2 regions of the Janibacter sp. Y6 genome follow, and region 2 is predicted to be linked to the other one. Evidence: riboswitches for the same ligand, from Rfam matches in the RefSeq annotation. Region 2 holds a riboswitch; the other holds the start of a gene.

Region 1 (7,861 bases), on a different contig from region 2:
CTTGAGGCCCATGCCGACGGTGTGCGCGGGCAGCTCGAGCTCGCGGATGACGTCGTCGATCCGGCCGAGCGTGCCGAGGTTGATGTCCTCGGCGGCCTGCAGCGCCTCGTGGGTGCACACCTCGTCGACGGCCTCGGCGGCCGCCATGACGAGCGGGTTGCCGTTGTACGTGCCGAAGTGGGCCATCCGGCCGTCGACGACGACCTGCATGACCTCCGCGGTGCCGCCGAAGGCCGCGAGCGGGAGCCCGCCGCCGATGCTCTTGGCGAGGGTGACGAGGTCGGGCTTGACCCCGATGCGCTGCGAGGCGCCGCCGTAACCGGCGGTGAGCCCGGTCTTGACCTCGTCGAAGATCAGCAGGGTGCCGGCCGCGTCGCACGCGGCGCGCACGCCGGCGAGGTAGCCCTCGTCGGGCAGGACGATCGCGAGGTTCTCGACAACCGGCTCCATGACGACGGCCGCGACCTGGGAGCCGTGCTGCTCGAGGATGCGCTGCAGGTAGGGCAGATCGTTGTAGGGCACGACGTGGACGGTGCCGGCCTCGACGTCGAAGGGGACCTCGGGCGTCGGCGCCTCGGCGGGACCGGCGTCGGCGAGGTCGGGCTTGACGGAGACCTGGAGGGCGTCGTACCCGCCGTGGTACCCCCCTTCGATCTTGATGATCGCCTTGCGCTCGGTGTACGCGCGGGCCGCGCGGACGGCGTACATGAGTGACTCGGTGCCCGACTGCGTGAAGCGCAGCATGTCGAGACCGAAGCGCTCCTGGTAGCGCTCGGCGACCCGCGTCGCCGTCGGCGACGGGGTGACGAAGAGCGTGCCGACCTCGGCGAGGGCGTGCTGGACGCGCTCGACGACGACGGGGTTGAGGTGGCCGACGAGCATCGCGCCGAAGCCCATCGACAGGTCGAGCAGCTGACGACCGTCGACGTCGGTGAGGTGCGCCCCGCGCGCCGAGGTGATGGAGATCGGGTAGGGCTCCCAGTGCTGGAAGGACGAGGTGACGCCGAGCGGGAGCGACTTGCTCGCGCGGGCGTTGTGCTCACCGGACCCCGGGGTGTCCTTGGTGAAGCGCTCCCACTCCTGGACGAGGAGGGCCTGGACCCGGTCCTGGTCGAGCGGGGTGGAGCTGGACGGGAGCACCCGTCGAGCCGCCGGGTCCGCGGCCGGCCAGCTCGGGGTCGGGGTCGCGTCGGACATGTCATCGCCTCCTGACGGGGCGGCCGACGGCCGCCGTGGTGGGCTCATCATGACGCACGCGAGGACGGCGGCGAAGGGGGATCGAGCGCGCCCTGCGCGGTCGCCGCGGGCCGTCCCGCCGTCGGCGGGCGAGAAAAGAAGGTCACGGGCTGGTAAAGGCGGCGTCTCTGGCCTACTCTTCAGGCACCTCCTGACGACGGGAGGAAGGCCTCCAGGCACGCCGAGTCCCGCCAGCTCGGAGGTCCCCCTGATTTGCGACATGGCGGGAGCGGGGGACCCAACTTCTACCGACCGGTCAGCCGGTCTCGGGGTGAAGCCGGGTCGTCCACCGTGACGACCGGCGGGGTGCATCTCCACCCTAATCCGACAGCTCACCTCGAAGGCGCTGGAGACACATGACCGCATATGCCGGCCGCCACCGCGCGCCCAAGAGCACCCCGTCCATCGCCCGTGCGGGCGCCACCGCCGCCACCTCCCTGGCCGCCGTCGCCGTCGCGGTGCCCGCCGCGGGCGCCGCGTCCGCCGCCCCCGCGAGCGTCGCCACCCCGGCCGCCACCGCCGCGTCGAGCACGAGCACCGCCACCATCCGCACGCTGTGGCAGGGCCACCGCGGCGGCCTCGTCAAGCAGGTCCAGCGCAAGGTCGGCGTGAGCGCCGACGGCGTCTTCGGCCCCCGCACGAAGTCCGCCGTCAAGAGCTGGCAGAAGCGTCACGGCCTCACCGCCGACGGCGTCGTCGGCCCGCGCACCGCCGCGAAGATGGGTCTGCGCGCCACGACCGCGAAGAAGAAGACCGCGTCGCGCACGAGCAGCCGCACCTCGAGCATCGTCGCGACCGCCGCGCGCTACTACGGCACCCCCTACCGCTACGGCGGCACCTCGCCGTCGACCGGCTTCGACTGCTCCGGCTTCACCGGCTATGTCCTCAAGCAGCACGGCAAGTCGCTGCCGCGCACCGCCGAGGCCCAGCGCCGCGCCGCGTGGAAGACGAGCAACCCCCAGCCCGGCGACCTCGTCTTCTTCGGCGCCCCCGCCTACCACGTCGGCATCTACGCCGGCGCCGGCAAGATCATCGACTCGGGCCGCAGCGGCACGAGCGTGAGCAAGCGCGCCATCTGGACCAACCAGGTGAGCTACGGCCGCTTCTGAGCCGACCCACCGACGAAGGGGGACCCGTGGCGAGCGCCGCGGGTCCCCCTTCGTCGTCTGGGCCCCGGTGAGGCATCGTGGTCCCGTCAGCGAGCGAAGGGGTGTCACCGTGGGACGGTCGACGAGACGTGCAGGTGCGGGGGGCGCGCTGCGCCGGGCAGGGGCGCTCGGGGTGGTCGTCGGGGTGAGCCTGTCGGCGTGCTCGATGGTCTCGATCGGACGTGAGGAGCCCGAGGCCTCGGGCGAATCGGCGAGCTCGAGCGGCTCGTCGAGCCCGACGAGCTCCGCGGCCCTGCCGCAGGGCACCCAGAGCACGTCGTCGGTGACGACCTACCCGGTGACCGAGCCCGAGGGGCTCGAGTGGGTGGTGCTCGTCGACGACCCCGCCCAGACCCGTGCGGTCGCCGGCCGTCTGCTCGGCGCCGGTGAGCCGGTCATCTCGGTCAACACCGCCGTCGGCATGGTCGCGGTGCGCACGAGCGACGAGGACTTCGAGGAGCGGGCCGCGCAGGTCGACGGCGTGAGCGCGGTCGCGACCGACCGCGACCCGGCATGGCAAGGACCCGAGGAGGACGGCTCGGGCGCGATGTCGCTCCCCGCCACCACCTCCGTGCCCGCCGTCCGGCGCGCGACCATCGCCCCGGCCCGGCCGTCGGCCGCGTCGGCCGCGCCGAAGGCCGACCCCCTCGACGACCGGTTGTGGGGCATGAGCCTCATCGGGGCGCCGCAGGCCCAGGCCGCCGCGGGCGACGGCGACGAGGGCGTGACGGTCGCCGTCATCGACTCGGGCGTCGACGTCACCCACCCCGACCTGTCCGGCGTCGTCGACGTCGATCGGTCCCGCAACTTCGTCGTCGAGCGACCGGAGATCGACGGCGACTGCGAGCAGGACTCGTGCGTCGACCCTGTCGAGGAGGACCCGAGCGGTCACGGCACCCACGTCGCCGGCACCATCGCGGCCGCGCGCAACGGGCTCGGCGTCACGGGTGTCGCGCCCGGGGTGCGGCTGGTCAACCTGCGCGCCGGGTCCGACACCGGCATGTTCTACCTCGCGCCCACCGTCAACGCGATCACGGCCGCGGCCGACCTCGACGTCGACGTGGCGAACATGAGCTTCTACGTCGACCCGTGGCGCTACGCGTGCGCCGGTGGTGCCCCGGGCGACACCCCCGCGCAGGCCGCGATGCAGGACCTGACGATCGAGCTCGTCGGGCGTGCCCTCGCCGACGCCCACGACCGGGGCGTCACCCTCGTCGCGGCGGCCGGCAACGGGCGCGGCGACCACGGCGACCCGGGCACGGACACGACGAGCCCGAACTACGGCGCCGAGGCGCGCGAGCGCACCATCGACGCCGACGACTGCCTCAGCCTGCCCACGGAGGGCGAGCACGTCATCGCCGTGAGCTCCGTCGGCCCCGACCGCGAGCTCGCCGAGTACTCCGACATCACGAGCGACCCGAGCAGCGGCACCCTCGACCTCGCCGCCCCGGGCGGTCCCGCCACCGGCGGGCCGGACGCGGTGCTGTCGACCTACCCGGCAGCCGCGCTGCGCGACGGCGGTCTCGTCGACGGCGAGGGCCGGGTGACCGACGCCGGGGCCCAGATGGGCGTCGAGCGCTCCTGCCCGCGCGGCACCGGCGCCGACGACGCCGACCCCTCCGCCCGGTGCGGCTACTACCAGGGACTCGTCGGCACCTCGATGGCGAGCCCGCACGTCGCGGGCGCCGCGGCCCTCGTCATCAGCGCCGACCCCGACCTCACCCCCGACGAGGTGGCCGAGGTGCTCGGCGAGACCGCCCGCTCCCAGCGCTGCCCGGCGACCCCGAGCGCGGCCGGTCCGTGCGTCGGCGACCGTGACCTCAACGGCTACTTCGGTCGGGGGCTCGTCGACGCCGAGGCGGCGGTGGACGCCGCCGAGAAGCAGGCAGGCTGACGGTCGTGCGTGGGAGGGTTCGGGCATGAGCGACAGCGTCCGCCGAGCAGTGACCCGATACGCCGAGACCTACCCCGAGCTCGAGGTGCTCACCGGTGAGTGGGTCGCGCGCGTGACGGCGATGCTCGACGAGGCCGGGATCAACTACCTCACGGTGAGCGGTCGGGCGAAGGCCGTGGCGTCTTTCTCGGCCAAGGCGGCCCGGCGCCTGGACGGCGAGCTCGTCTACGACGACCCGCTCGTCGACATCACCGACCAGGTCGGGGTGCGGGTCATCACCTACGTCGCGAGCGACGTCGTCGCGGTGGCCGAGCTGCTCGCCGACCAGCTGACCGTCCTCGACGACCGCGACCTCGGTCTCGAGACGGCCGGCGAGGGCCGCTTCGGCTACGCGAGCCGGCACGTCCTCGTCACCCGTGACACCGGCGAGGGCGTGAGCTACGACCGGACCCGCTGCGCCTCGGTGCAGCTGCGCACCGTCCTGCAGCACGCGTGGGCAGAGTTCGAGCACGACATCCGCTACAAGGGCAGCGTCCCCGAGCAGCTCGTCGCCGACCTCGACCGCCGCTTCACCCTCGCCGCCGGGCTCATCGAGCTCGCCGACAAGGAGTTCTCGACGATCCGCGACCGCCTCCAGCTCCAGCTCGGCTCGCAGCCGGCCGAGGCCGTCACCGACGACCCGCGCATCGGCGCCAGCGAGCTCACCGCCTTCCTCGCCGGCCGGTACTCGACCGCCGGCTGGTCGCGCACCGACCGCTACGCGTGGATCGGCGGACTGCTCCTCGAGCTCGGCATCACCTCGCTCGACGAGCTGAGCGAGCTGCTCCAGGGCATCGACAGCGACGACGTCACCGCGCAGATGGGCTACCGCTACCCGCCCGGCGCCGTCCGCCGTCTCGACGACGACCTGCTCCACCACTTCGGCCGGCTCTACCTCGACCTGCCCGGCAACGCCCACCGCCGCGACGCCCTGTCCGCCCGGATGGCCAAGCTCACGACGCCCCCACCCCCCGAGGCCTGACCCCCTTCGCCCCGCCCCGCCGTCTCGCCTCACCCGCCCCAGGTTTCTCGGGTCACCCGATAAACCCCCACTTCGCATGAGTCAGGTACTCGTGCGAAGCCGGGGTAACTCTTGCTGAGCAGGCGAAGGGGGAGCTCGTCACCCCTTCGCCGGGAGCGCGGGCACCCCTCCCACCGAGTCCAGATCCCCTGCGCCCCGCCGTCTCACCCCACCGGTCCCACGTTTCTCGGGTCACCCGATAAACCCCGGCTTCGCATGAGTCCGGTACTGGTGCGAAGCCGGGGTAACTCTTGCTGAGCAGGCGAAGGGGGAGCCCGTCACCCCTTCGGCGGGAGGGTGGCCACCCGACGCAGGCCCATCTCGACGAGCTCGGCGAGGTCCTCGTCGGTGAGCTCGGCATCGGGGGCGGTCTCGTACCAGCCGCTCGTCGTGCGCCCACGCATCTGCATCGGGGCGAGCAGCGGGTGGGCGCCGTCGGTCTCGTCGGCCCGCACCATGAGCGCCCCGCGGCTGCCGGCGGCGACCGCCATGTGCCCGTCGACCATGAAGCCGAGACCCCCGAACATCGCCCGCTCGGTCGCGCCCGGCTGGTCCGCGAGCAGCTGTCTGATCCGTCGCGCGAGCACCTCGTCGTAGGCCACGGGACCAGTCTGCCGAGGGGGCTTCGTCCCCGCCAGGGTCCGCCTCAGCCCAGCGCGCCGGCGGCCAGGTAGAGCGCGAGGCCGATGCCGCACACGCCGACGGCCCACCGCATCGGCGTCTCCGGCACGACCCGGACGACCGCCGGCCCGATGAAAGCCCCGACGACCGAGCCGACCATGACGGCGACGGCCGCGCGGTAGTCGACGGGGGCGAGCAAGACGTAGCCGATGGACCCGGCGGCGTTGGCGGCACCGGTCGCGACGTTCTTCACCGCGTTGGTCACCGCGAGCGGCTCGACCCGCTCGAGCGAGAGCAGCGCGAGCGCGATGACCCCGGCACCCGCCCCGAAGTACCCCCCGTAGATCCCCATCGCGAGCAGGGCGACGAACCACGCGCCGCGGCGACGCCGCGCGTGCGGGTCGGGCTGCAGCGAGTGCGGGTCGGAGTGTCGGGCCGACCACACCCGGATCCGGTCTCGAAGGAGCAGCAGCACCGCGCCGAGGAGCACCATCCACGGCACGACGAGCTCGAAGACCCCCGCCGGCGCCGAGAGCAGCAGGGCTGCCCCGATCGCCCCACCGACCGCCGTCACCGGGATGAGCCGGACGAGCCGGGCGCCCTGCCCGGCGAGCTCGCGCTGCGACCCGGCGACCGACCCGACGGTGATGCCGAAGAGCGAGACCGTGTTCGTCACGTTGGCGACGAGCGGCGGCAGCCCGGCGGCGAGCAGGGCGGGATAGCTGATGAGCGAGGCCAGCCCGGTCATGGACCCGACGAGACCGGCACCGACGCCGGCCAGGACGAGCCACAGGAGGTCGGCGCTCACTCCCCCGTGGCCCAGGAGCCGCGGTCGCCGTACCAGCCGCCGAAGCGTCCGCCGCCGAACCTGCCGTACCCGTCGTCCTCCGGGCCGAGGTTCGAGAAGCCGGTGCGCGAGCGCAGGTAGGACCCGACGACGGCCGCGCCGAGGTCGTCGAGCTCGGGGGCGACGACCGAGCCGTCGACCCGCCGGGCCATGGAGTCGACGAAGCGTGCCAGGCCCGGGTCCTCGCCGAGGCGGAAGAAGGTCGTCTGCGCACCGAGGCGGCGCGACGTCTCGAGCTCGGTCACCGTCAGCGACAGGGTCAGCGGGTGCGGCGGGTAGTCGAAGAAGGGCTCGCCCTGGGGCATCAGGTGCGCGGTGGGCTCGCCGTCGGTGACGACCAGCAGCACCGGCTGGCTCGCCGGGTGCTTGCGGAAGAAGCGATTCGCCAGGAGCAGCCCGTGGTGGAGGTTCGTGCCCTTGTCGTACATCGCGTCGAGACCGGTGAGCTCCTCGATCTCCATCGAGCGCGCGTACCGCCCGAAGCCGATGAGCTGCAGGTCGTCGCCGCGGAAGCGCGTGCTCACCAGCTGGTGCAGCGCGAGCGCGGTCCGCTTCATCGGCACCCAGCGCCCGTCCATCGCCATCGAGAAGGACGTGTCGACGAGCAGGGCCACGGCCGAGCGGGTCCGTGCCTCGGTCTCGGTGACCTCGACGTCGCGGATGTCGATGCGAAGGGAGGTGAGGTCACCCCCTTCGCCCGCGGTGCGCCGCACCGCGTTGCCCACCGTCGCGGTGACGTCCCACGGCTCGGTGTCGCCGAACTGCCACTCACGGGTGCCGCCGGTGCGCTCGCCGGCCGCGCCGGACGTGCGGTTGTCGTGCTGCCCCGTGCGGCGCGAGAGCCGCTCGGTCGCGTCCTTGAGCAGGCTCTGCCCGAGCCGGCGCATCGCGGTCGGCGACAGGCGCAGCTCGCCGTCGGCGCCACGCCGCAGGTAGCCGCTGTCGCGCAGCGCGCGCTCGAGCTCGGCGAGGGTCCGGGCGTCGACGACGGAGTCGTCGCCGAGCTGGCGCTGGAGGGCGTCGAGGTCGACGTCGTCGAGGCGGGCGCCCTCGTG
Region 2 (7,861 bases):
GCTGCGACGGCTGGGCACCGGCCCATGGTGCCAGGACACGCCGAAGGCCCCCGCCGGTGGCGAGGGCCTTCGAGCGTGTCGAGCGCGCTGGCGTCGAGCGACGGGGTGTCAGCTCACCCGGCCGTAGCCGGAGACCCCGTCGAAGACCGGGCGGACCGAGACCGAGGACCCGGTGCGCGGGGCGTCGATCATCATGCCGTCGCCGACGTAGATGCCCATGTGGTACGCCGGGGAGCCGAAGAAGACGAGGTCACCGGGCTGCGGGTTGCTCACCGGGGTGGTGGCGGCCTGCTGCTCGGTCGTCGTGCGCGGCAGCGACTTGCCGGCCTTGGCGAAGACGTACTGGGTGAAGCCCGAGCAGTCGAAGCCGGACGGGGTGGTGCCGCCGTAGACGTACGGGACGCCGATGTACTGCTTCGCGATCGAGATGACGTCGCCCGACGCGGCCGGGGCCTGCGTGGTCTCGGTCTGCTGCGTTGGGGCCGACTCGGTCGGGGTCTGCGTCGGGGCGGGGGTGCGCTCCTGCGAGCGGCTGGCGCTCTCGTCCTCCTGGCGCTCCTGCTCGGCGGCGGCAGCCGCCTGCTCGCGCTCGCGCTCGGCCTGCTCGCGGGCGGCCTGCTGCTCCGCGGCGATCTCGGCGCGGCGCTCCTGCACGAGGCGGACCATCCACGGCGGCGGGCCCTGGGGCTTCTCGACGGCGCCGACGGTCAGGGCGCCGAAGGTCTGCTGACCGGCGCTGGGGGTCGTCGTCTCGGGGGCGGCGACGGCGGGCGCGGCCGCGACGGTGCTGACGTCGGCGGCGGCGACCTCCTGACGGCCCTGGTCGACGGGGGCGTCAGCGGCCGAGGCCGGGACGGCGACGGCGGCGATGAGCCCGCCGGACGCGGCGACGACGGCCGCACCCTTGACGAGGGGGGTCGTCGCGTCGGAGACGATGGTGGTCAGCTCGGTGACGGGGTTGTACCGTCCGGCGGCGCGGTGGCGCCCGTGGCTGCGCTCGGTCACAGTGGTGCCTCTCGATGCCTACGAGGTGAGCTGTCGGGTTCGGGTGGAGGACACCCGGCCCAGCAGGACGCCGCGCGAGCGACGACCTGGAGGACTTCACCCCGAGGGGCGAGCACGCTCGCCCCGATGGTGGGTCCCCCGCTCCTGCCCGGTGGTGGAACCGGACGTCGGAACGGGGGCAGGACTCGGCGGTCCGTGTCGACGGTCCGTCCTCAGGGGGTGGACGGACTCCAGCACCGTACACACGACGTGAGCGAAAGTCACGTTCGGGTCACGGCAGTGTCACGAGATGGTCAGCGGCTCCGCCGGCTGGACGAAGACGTGGCTCGCGACGTCGCGGGGCAGCGACACCCCTTCGCTCTCCTGGGCGCCCTCGAGGACGACGACGACACGGTCGTCCTCGTCGTCGCGCACGACGACCCGGGCGCCGGGGCGGACCTTGGCCAGCGTGAGCAGCGGCAGCGCGGCCTCGTCGACCTGGACCGGCTCGCCGAGACGGCGCACGACGAAGGGGCCGGCCATCGACCCGTCGACGACCTCGGTGAGGCTGCTCAGACCCTCGCGGAACTCGTCGACCTCGGTCTCGCCGAGGAGCTCGTCGAGCCCGGGGATCGGGTTGCCGTAGGGCGACTCGCGGTGCTCGCCGAGGAGGCCGACGATCTTGCGCTCGACCCGGTCGGACATGACGTGCTCCCAGCGGCAGGCCTCCTCGTGGACGAACTCCCACTCGAGGCCGACGACCTCGGTGAGCAGCAGCTCGGCGAGGCGGTGCTTGCGCATGACCCGGGTCGCGAGGACGCGGCCGTGGTCGGTGAGGACCAGGCGGCGGTCGGTCCCGACGTGCACGAGGTCGTCGCGCTCCATCCGCGCGACGGTCTGCGAGACCGTCGGGCCGGAGTGGCCCAGACGCTCGGCGATCCGGGCGCGCATCGGAGGGATGCCCTCCTCCTCGAGCTCGAAGATCGTGCGGAGGTACATCTCGGTGGTGTCGACCAGGTCCTTCACGAGACCGATTGTGCCCGCTCATCGGCTCTGGACCTATCGCGCAGCCGGCGCCGGTCCGCCCGCAGCACCCAGTACGTCACCCAGCCGGAGCCGACGAGACCGGCGAGGCCGAGCGTGAGGGCGGCGGCGGTGAGCGAGAAGAGGCCGGTGAGCGCGGCGACGGCGAGCGCACCGCCGGCGTTGCCGATCTCGCCGCAGAAGCGCCACCCGCCGAGGAACTGCGCGCGGCCGAGAGCCGGGGCGTTGTCGGCGCCGATCGTCATGACGATGCCGGCGCCCAGACCGTTGGCCGCGGCCATGCCGCACGCGACGACGACGAGCCCGACGAGGTCGGTGGCGAGCGGCAGCGCGATCATCGTCGCGCCGAGCAAGAAGCTCATCGGGCCGGCGATCGCGGCGCGGCCGAAGCGGTCCATCGCCCATCCGGCGGGGTAGACGAGGAAGAGCTCGACGACCCCGGCGACGGCGAAGACCGCCGAGCTCTGGGCGCCGTCGAGCCCGATCTGCGTCGCCCACAACGGCAGGATGACCAGCCGCGCCTGGCGCAGCCCGCTGATGACGAGCACGCCGAGGCCGAGGGTGAGCAGGACGCGGGAGTGCTCGCGCAGCACCCGAAGCATCGTCGGCGTGCCCTCCGCCTGCTCGCGGGCGGCCATCGCGCGCTCGTGCGAGCCGGTGATGTCGGGGGTCGACACGACGATCGCCAGCGACAGCGCGGCGAAGGCGACGGCCACGCCGAAGGCGCCCTGCAGCCCCGTCGCGGCGACGACCGCGCCGCCGACCGCCGGGCCGAGGAGCATGCCGACACGCAGCGAGCCGCCGAGGAGCGACATCCCCCGGGCGAGCCGGTCCGGCGGCAGGACGTCGATCATGAAGCCCTGACGGGCGAGGAAGAAGACGCTGCTCGCCAGCCCGGTGACGAACATCCCGACCGCCATGAGCCACAGCGTCGGCGCGAAGCCCGCGACCGCGATGGCGACGACGTCGACCACACCGGCGAGGACGAGGGCGCGCCGCTCGCCGAGCCGGGCGACGAGCGCACCGCCGGGCAGGGCGCCGACGAGCTGTCCGACCCCGATGAGCGCGACGACGAGCCCGGCGGTCGCGAGCGAGGCCCCGAGGTCGTCGTGGGCCCGCAGCGCCGCGACCGGGAGCAGGGCGCCCGTGGCCGCCCCGGTGGCGAGGGTCGGGCCGTAGGCCGGCAGCGCGATCCGGCGCCAGGCGAAGGGGGTCGAGGTCATCACCGGCATCGTCTCAGGTCGGGGGTCTGCGGGCCGTCGTCGTCCGTCGCTAGGGTCGGTGCCCATGACGCCGTCGTCCGCCCTGGCTCCCCCGTCGCCCACCGTCGTCGACGCCGATCACCAGGGTCCGCCCGGGTGCGGCAACGGGGGGTGGGTCTGCGGTCTGCTCGCCGACCGCCTCGAGGCCCTCGCACCGGGGTCGGGCGAGCTGCCCGCCACCGAGGTGCGACTCGTCGCGCCCACGCCGGTCGGCCGGCCGCTGCGCTGGGAGGTCGAGGGACGGGCCGGTGACCGCGATGTCGCGGTGCGGCTCCTCGACGCCCACACGGTCCTCGGCGTCGCCCGGCCGGCACCCTCCCCGTCGCTCGACGTCCCTGACCCGGTCTCGCTCGACGAGGCCCGCACCGCGGCCGACGGCTACGACCTCACCGGGCACCCCTACCCCGGGTGCTACGTGTGCGGGCCGGACGCGAGCGCCGGGCTGCACGTCTACGCCGGCGCAGTCGCCGGACGTGAGGGCGTGCACGCGGCGCCGGTGACCCTGCCCGACGCCGAGCTGCCGACCGTCTTCGCCGCGCTGGACTGCCCGGGCGCCTTCGCCGTCGGCTTCGGGGTCGACGCGCTCCTGCTGGGGACCTTCGTCGCCGAGGTGCGCTCGCCCGTGCCGGTCGGCCGCGAGCTCGTCGTCATGTCGTGGGACGAGGGGCGCGAGGGGCGCCGTCGCCACTGCGGCACGGCCCTGCTCGACGGCGACCGCGTGCTCGCGAGCGCGGCGGCGACCTGGGTCGACGTCGGGCGGCGACGGATCCCTGGGACGGCCCCGGCGGCGGGAGACGCGCGATGAGCGAGACCGTCTTCACCTACGCCGCGCCCGCCCTCAAGTACGGCCCCGGCGCGCTCGACGAGCTCGGGCACGACGTCGCAGGTCTCGGCGCGACCCGGGCGCTCGTCGTCACCGACGCCGGGGTGCTCGCCACCGGTCATCCCGAGCGGGCGGCGCAGTCGTTGCGGGCCGCAGGCGTCGAGGCGGTCGTCCACGACAGCGCCCGGGTCGAGCCGACCGACGCCTCCCTCCTCGCCGCGGTCGAGCGGGCCCGCGCCGAGGGCACCGTCGACGCGGTGGTCGCCGTCGGCGGCGGGTCGAGCATCGACACCGCGAAGGCGGTCTCGCTCATGCTCACCAACCCCGGCGAGCTCATGGACTACGTCAACCGTCCGGTCGGCGGCGGGCAGGCACCGAGCCGGCCCGTCCTGCCGGTCGTCGCCGTGCCGACGACGACCGGCACGGGCAGCGAGTCGACGACGATCTGCGTGCTCGACGTGCTCCAGGCGCAGGTGAAGACCGGCATCAGCCACGCCCGGCTGCGCCCCGTGCTCGCCGTCGTCGACCCCGACCTCACCCTGAGCCAGCCCGCCGGCGTCACCGCCGCCGCGGGCATGGACATCCTGTGCCACGCCCTCGAGAGCTGGACGGCGCGGCCGTACACGGGCTTCGCGGCGAAGCAGCCCCACGAGCGGGTGCCGTACTGCGGCGCCAACCCGATCGCCGACATGTGGTCGGAGCGCTCGCTGCGGCTGCTCGCCGGGTCCTTCCGCCGGGCCGTCGCCGACGGCTCGGACCGCGAGGCCCGGGGCCAGATGGCACTCGCGGCGACCTTCGCCGGGCTGGGCTTCGGCAACGCGGGAGTGCACGTGCCCCACGCCGACGCCTACCCGGTCGCCGGCCGGGTCCACGACATCGGCTCGGACTTCCGGCCCGCGGGCTACGACGTCGACGAGGCGATGGTCCCCCACGGCATGGCGGTCGCGCTCACGGCGCCGGCGGCCTTCGCGCTGACCTTCGACGCCGACCCGCAGCGCCATCTCGCCGCGGCCGACTGGCTCGACCCGACCGGCGAGGTCACCGCCGACGAGCCCTCCGCCCGGCTGCCCGCGGTGCTCACCGCGCTCATGCGTGACATCGGCATGCCGTCCGGCCTGGCCGAGGTCGGGTACGGCGAGGGCGATCTCGACGGGCTCGTCGAGGGCGCCCTGCAGCAGCAGCGCCTGCTCGCCACGGCGCCGCTCGAGGTCACCGGGGAGCACCTGCGCGGGGTCTTCGCGGCCTCGCTCCACCTGTGGTGACGACGGGCGAAGGGGGTCAGCCCCGGGTCCGCCAGGCCTGGCTGACCTGACCGAGCAGCCAGCGCCAGATCATCGGCGAGGCCTCGGGCGAGAAGTGCACGGCGTCGTCGTAGAGGGGCAAGCCCTGCACCTGCTCGGTGTACCCGTCGGCGCACACGGCCCCGTGCAGGTCGAGCAGACGGGTGTCGGGGTGCGCCTCGACCCAGTCGCGCAGCAGCGCGTTGGTGCGCACCGGGTCCGAGTACTCGTCGAGGTACTCCGGGGTGGCCTCGCGGATCGCGTCGAACTCGTCGTTGCCGGGCCCCTTGGGGAAGCTGCGGCAGGTGACGGTGACGACGTAGAAGTCCCGGATGCCGGCCTCGCCCGCCCGCTCGTGCATCCGGTCGAGCTGGCTGAAGACCATCTGGGTGTGCCCCGGGTCGCCGAGACGCACGACGGTGCCGTCGGGCTGCTCGTGGGGCAGCGAGAGCAGCGTGCTCCCCCACACCGCGACCGCCTCGACGCCGGCCTCCTTCGCCCGCCTCGGCCACGAGTCCTTCGCCTCCTGGCACTGCGGCGTCGTCGCCTTGGTCTCGAAGGCGTTGACGAGCGGCGCGTCGAGCAGGTCGCAGCCCTCGTGGGCGAGGTTGACCGGCTGCGCGTCGGGGAAGAGCTGCTCCGGGAAGCGCTCGACGAGGTACCACGGCACGGAGTCGCCGACCATGCCGATCCGGGTCGGCGAGCCGGGCACGTACTCGGGCTGGCCCTGCACGACCTGCGGCGCGGCGTCCATCGTCGTCGGCTCGGCGGCGAGCGCCTCCTGGGTCGGGGCCCGCATGAGGGTCGCGCCGACGACGAGCGCGGGCACGGCGACGGCCGCGACGGTGAGCAGCACCGGCCGACGGGCGCGCGGCAGCAGGGCGCGCACGCCACCGCGCAGCACCGGTGCCTCGACGTAGCGGTCGCTGAGGTGGGCGAGCAGGGCGGTCAGGCTCAGGCCGACGACCGCGCTGAGCAGCACCTGGTCGCCGATGGGCGATGCGAGCAGGGCGACGTGCACCGGCCAGTGCCACAGGTACAGCGAGTAGGTCAGCCGGCCGACCTCGCGCACGGGCCGCCACTCGAAGACCGCGGCGATCGCCCGCGGCCGCGCCGGGTCGGCGATCCCGATGATGATCGCCACCGTGCCGAGGTTGGCCAGGAGCATCCCGCCGCGCTCCCACACCCACGACGAGTAGGGCCCGATGGAGAAGAAGGCGGCGACGAGGCTCAGCACGCCGACCCACGCGAGCGGCGAGACCCAGCGGCGCGGGACGCGGGGCACGACCCCGTCCCGCCCGGCGGAGAAGAAGGCGCCGAGCGCCGAGCCCATGAGCAGGGCCGAGACCCGCGTGTCGGTGCTGTAGTACAGCCGGGGGAAGCTCGCGCCGCTCGACGCGACGACCACGAGGTGCACGCTCGCGACCAGCGACAGCACGGCGAAGGCGATGCCGAGCCGCTTGCGCGAGCGCAGGACGGTCATGAGGAGCAGGAGCACGAGCGGGATGAGCAGGTAGTACTGCTCCTCGATCGCGAGGGTCCACGCGTGGCGAAGGGGTGAGGGGTTGGCCTGGTCGCCGAAGTACTGGTCGCCCTGGACGACGAGACGCCAGTTCATCGCGAAGCCGAGGGTGGCCAGGACGTCGCCGCCGATGCGCCGGGCCTGCCCGGCGGGCGCGAGGGCCAGGGCCCACACGGTGATCGCGGAGACGACGAGGAGCAGCCCGGGCAGCAGCCGGCGGGCCCGGCGCTGGTAGAAGCGCCACGCGTCGACCCGGCCGGTGACCGCCCGCTCCTCGACGAGCAGACGGGTGATGAAGAAGCCCGAGAGGACGAAGAAGGTGTTGATCGCCAGCCACAGCCCGTCGGCGTGCGGCAGCCCGAAGTGCCCGACGAGGAAGAGGGCCATGAAGAGCCCTCGGAACCCGTCGAGGGCTGGGGTGTGGCCGTAGGCGGACCGGTACCGCCGCGGGCTCCTCGGGCCGGACATCGCAGCGATGCTACCCGCGGGTCAGGCGCTGCTTAGTCTGTCCTCCATGTCGCGGGCGATGGGGGTCATCAGGGCGGCGGTGAGCACCGACCGGCACCGTCACGGCTCGGCGTACAGCGCGCCCGTCGACGGCTACCGCGGGCTCTTCGTCCTCCTCGTCGTCGCCTACCACCTCGGCGTGCGCCAGCTCGGCGGCGGCTGGATCGGCATCAACCACTTCTTCGTCTTCTCCGGCTTCCTCATCGCCGGGATCCTCCTGCGCGAGCACCAGCGCTACGGCGACATCGACGTGCTGCGCTTCTACGCCCGTCGCGCCCGACGGGTCCTGCCGGCGATGCTCCTGCTCGTCGTCGGCGTGCTCGCGGTGACGGCGGCGACCGGCTGGGGCGACCGGCGCCAGACCGCCGGCGACGCGGCCGCGACGGCGACGCTGTGGATCAACTGGCGGCTCGTGGCCCGCGACGACCAGTACTTCGAC

What was found. Region 2 has a riboswitch for cyclic di-AMP ahead of L6241_RS16095 (C40 family peptidase). Riboswitches for the same ligand answer to the same signal wherever they lie in the genome.
Region 1: another riboswitch for cyclic di-AMP. It lies ahead of L6241_RS06380 (C40 family peptidase); the one in region 2 lies ahead of L6241_RS16095 (C40 family peptidase).

Annotation. Positions count from the first base shown of each region.
Region 1 covers NZ_JAKLYZ010000002.1:304,162-312,022, forward strand. The annotation lists gene L6241_RS06375 (aminotransferase class III-fold pyridoxal phosphate-dependent enzyme) at 1-1,197, opposite strand, end outside; cyclic di-AMP (ydaO/yuaA leader) riboswitch at 1,406-1,597, shown strand; gene L6241_RS06380 (C40 family peptidase) at 1,593-2,345, shown strand; gene L6241_RS06385 (S8 family serine peptidase) at 2,455-4,278, shown strand; gene L6241_RS06390 (GTP pyrophosphokinase family protein) at 4,304-5,299, shown strand; gene L6241_RS06395 (TfoX/Sxy family protein) at 5,617-5,940, opposite strand; gene L6241_RS06400 (sulfite exporter TauE/SafE family protein) at 5,985-6,767, opposite strand; gene L6241_RS06405 (VWA domain-containing protein) at 6,764-7,861, opposite strand, start outside.
Region 2 covers NZ_JAKLYZ010000010.1:29,660-37,520, reverse strand. The annotation lists gene L6241_RS16100 (hypothetical protein) at 1-18, opposite strand, end outside; gene L6241_RS16095 (C40 family peptidase) at 109-1,005, opposite strand; cyclic di-AMP (ydaO/yuaA leader) riboswitch at 1,009-1,179, opposite strand; gene L6241_RS16090 (metal-dependent transcriptional regulator) at 1,288-2,010, opposite strand; gene L6241_RS16085 (MFS transporter) at 2,007-3,251, opposite strand; gene L6241_RS16080 (hypothetical protein) at 3,316-4,095, shown strand; gene L6241_RS16075 (hydroxyacid-oxoacid transhydrogenase) at 4,092-5,375, shown strand; gene L6241_RS16070 (acyltransferase family protein) at 5,392-7,383, opposite strand; gene L6241_RS16065 (acyltransferase family protein) at 7,430-7,861, shown strand, end outside.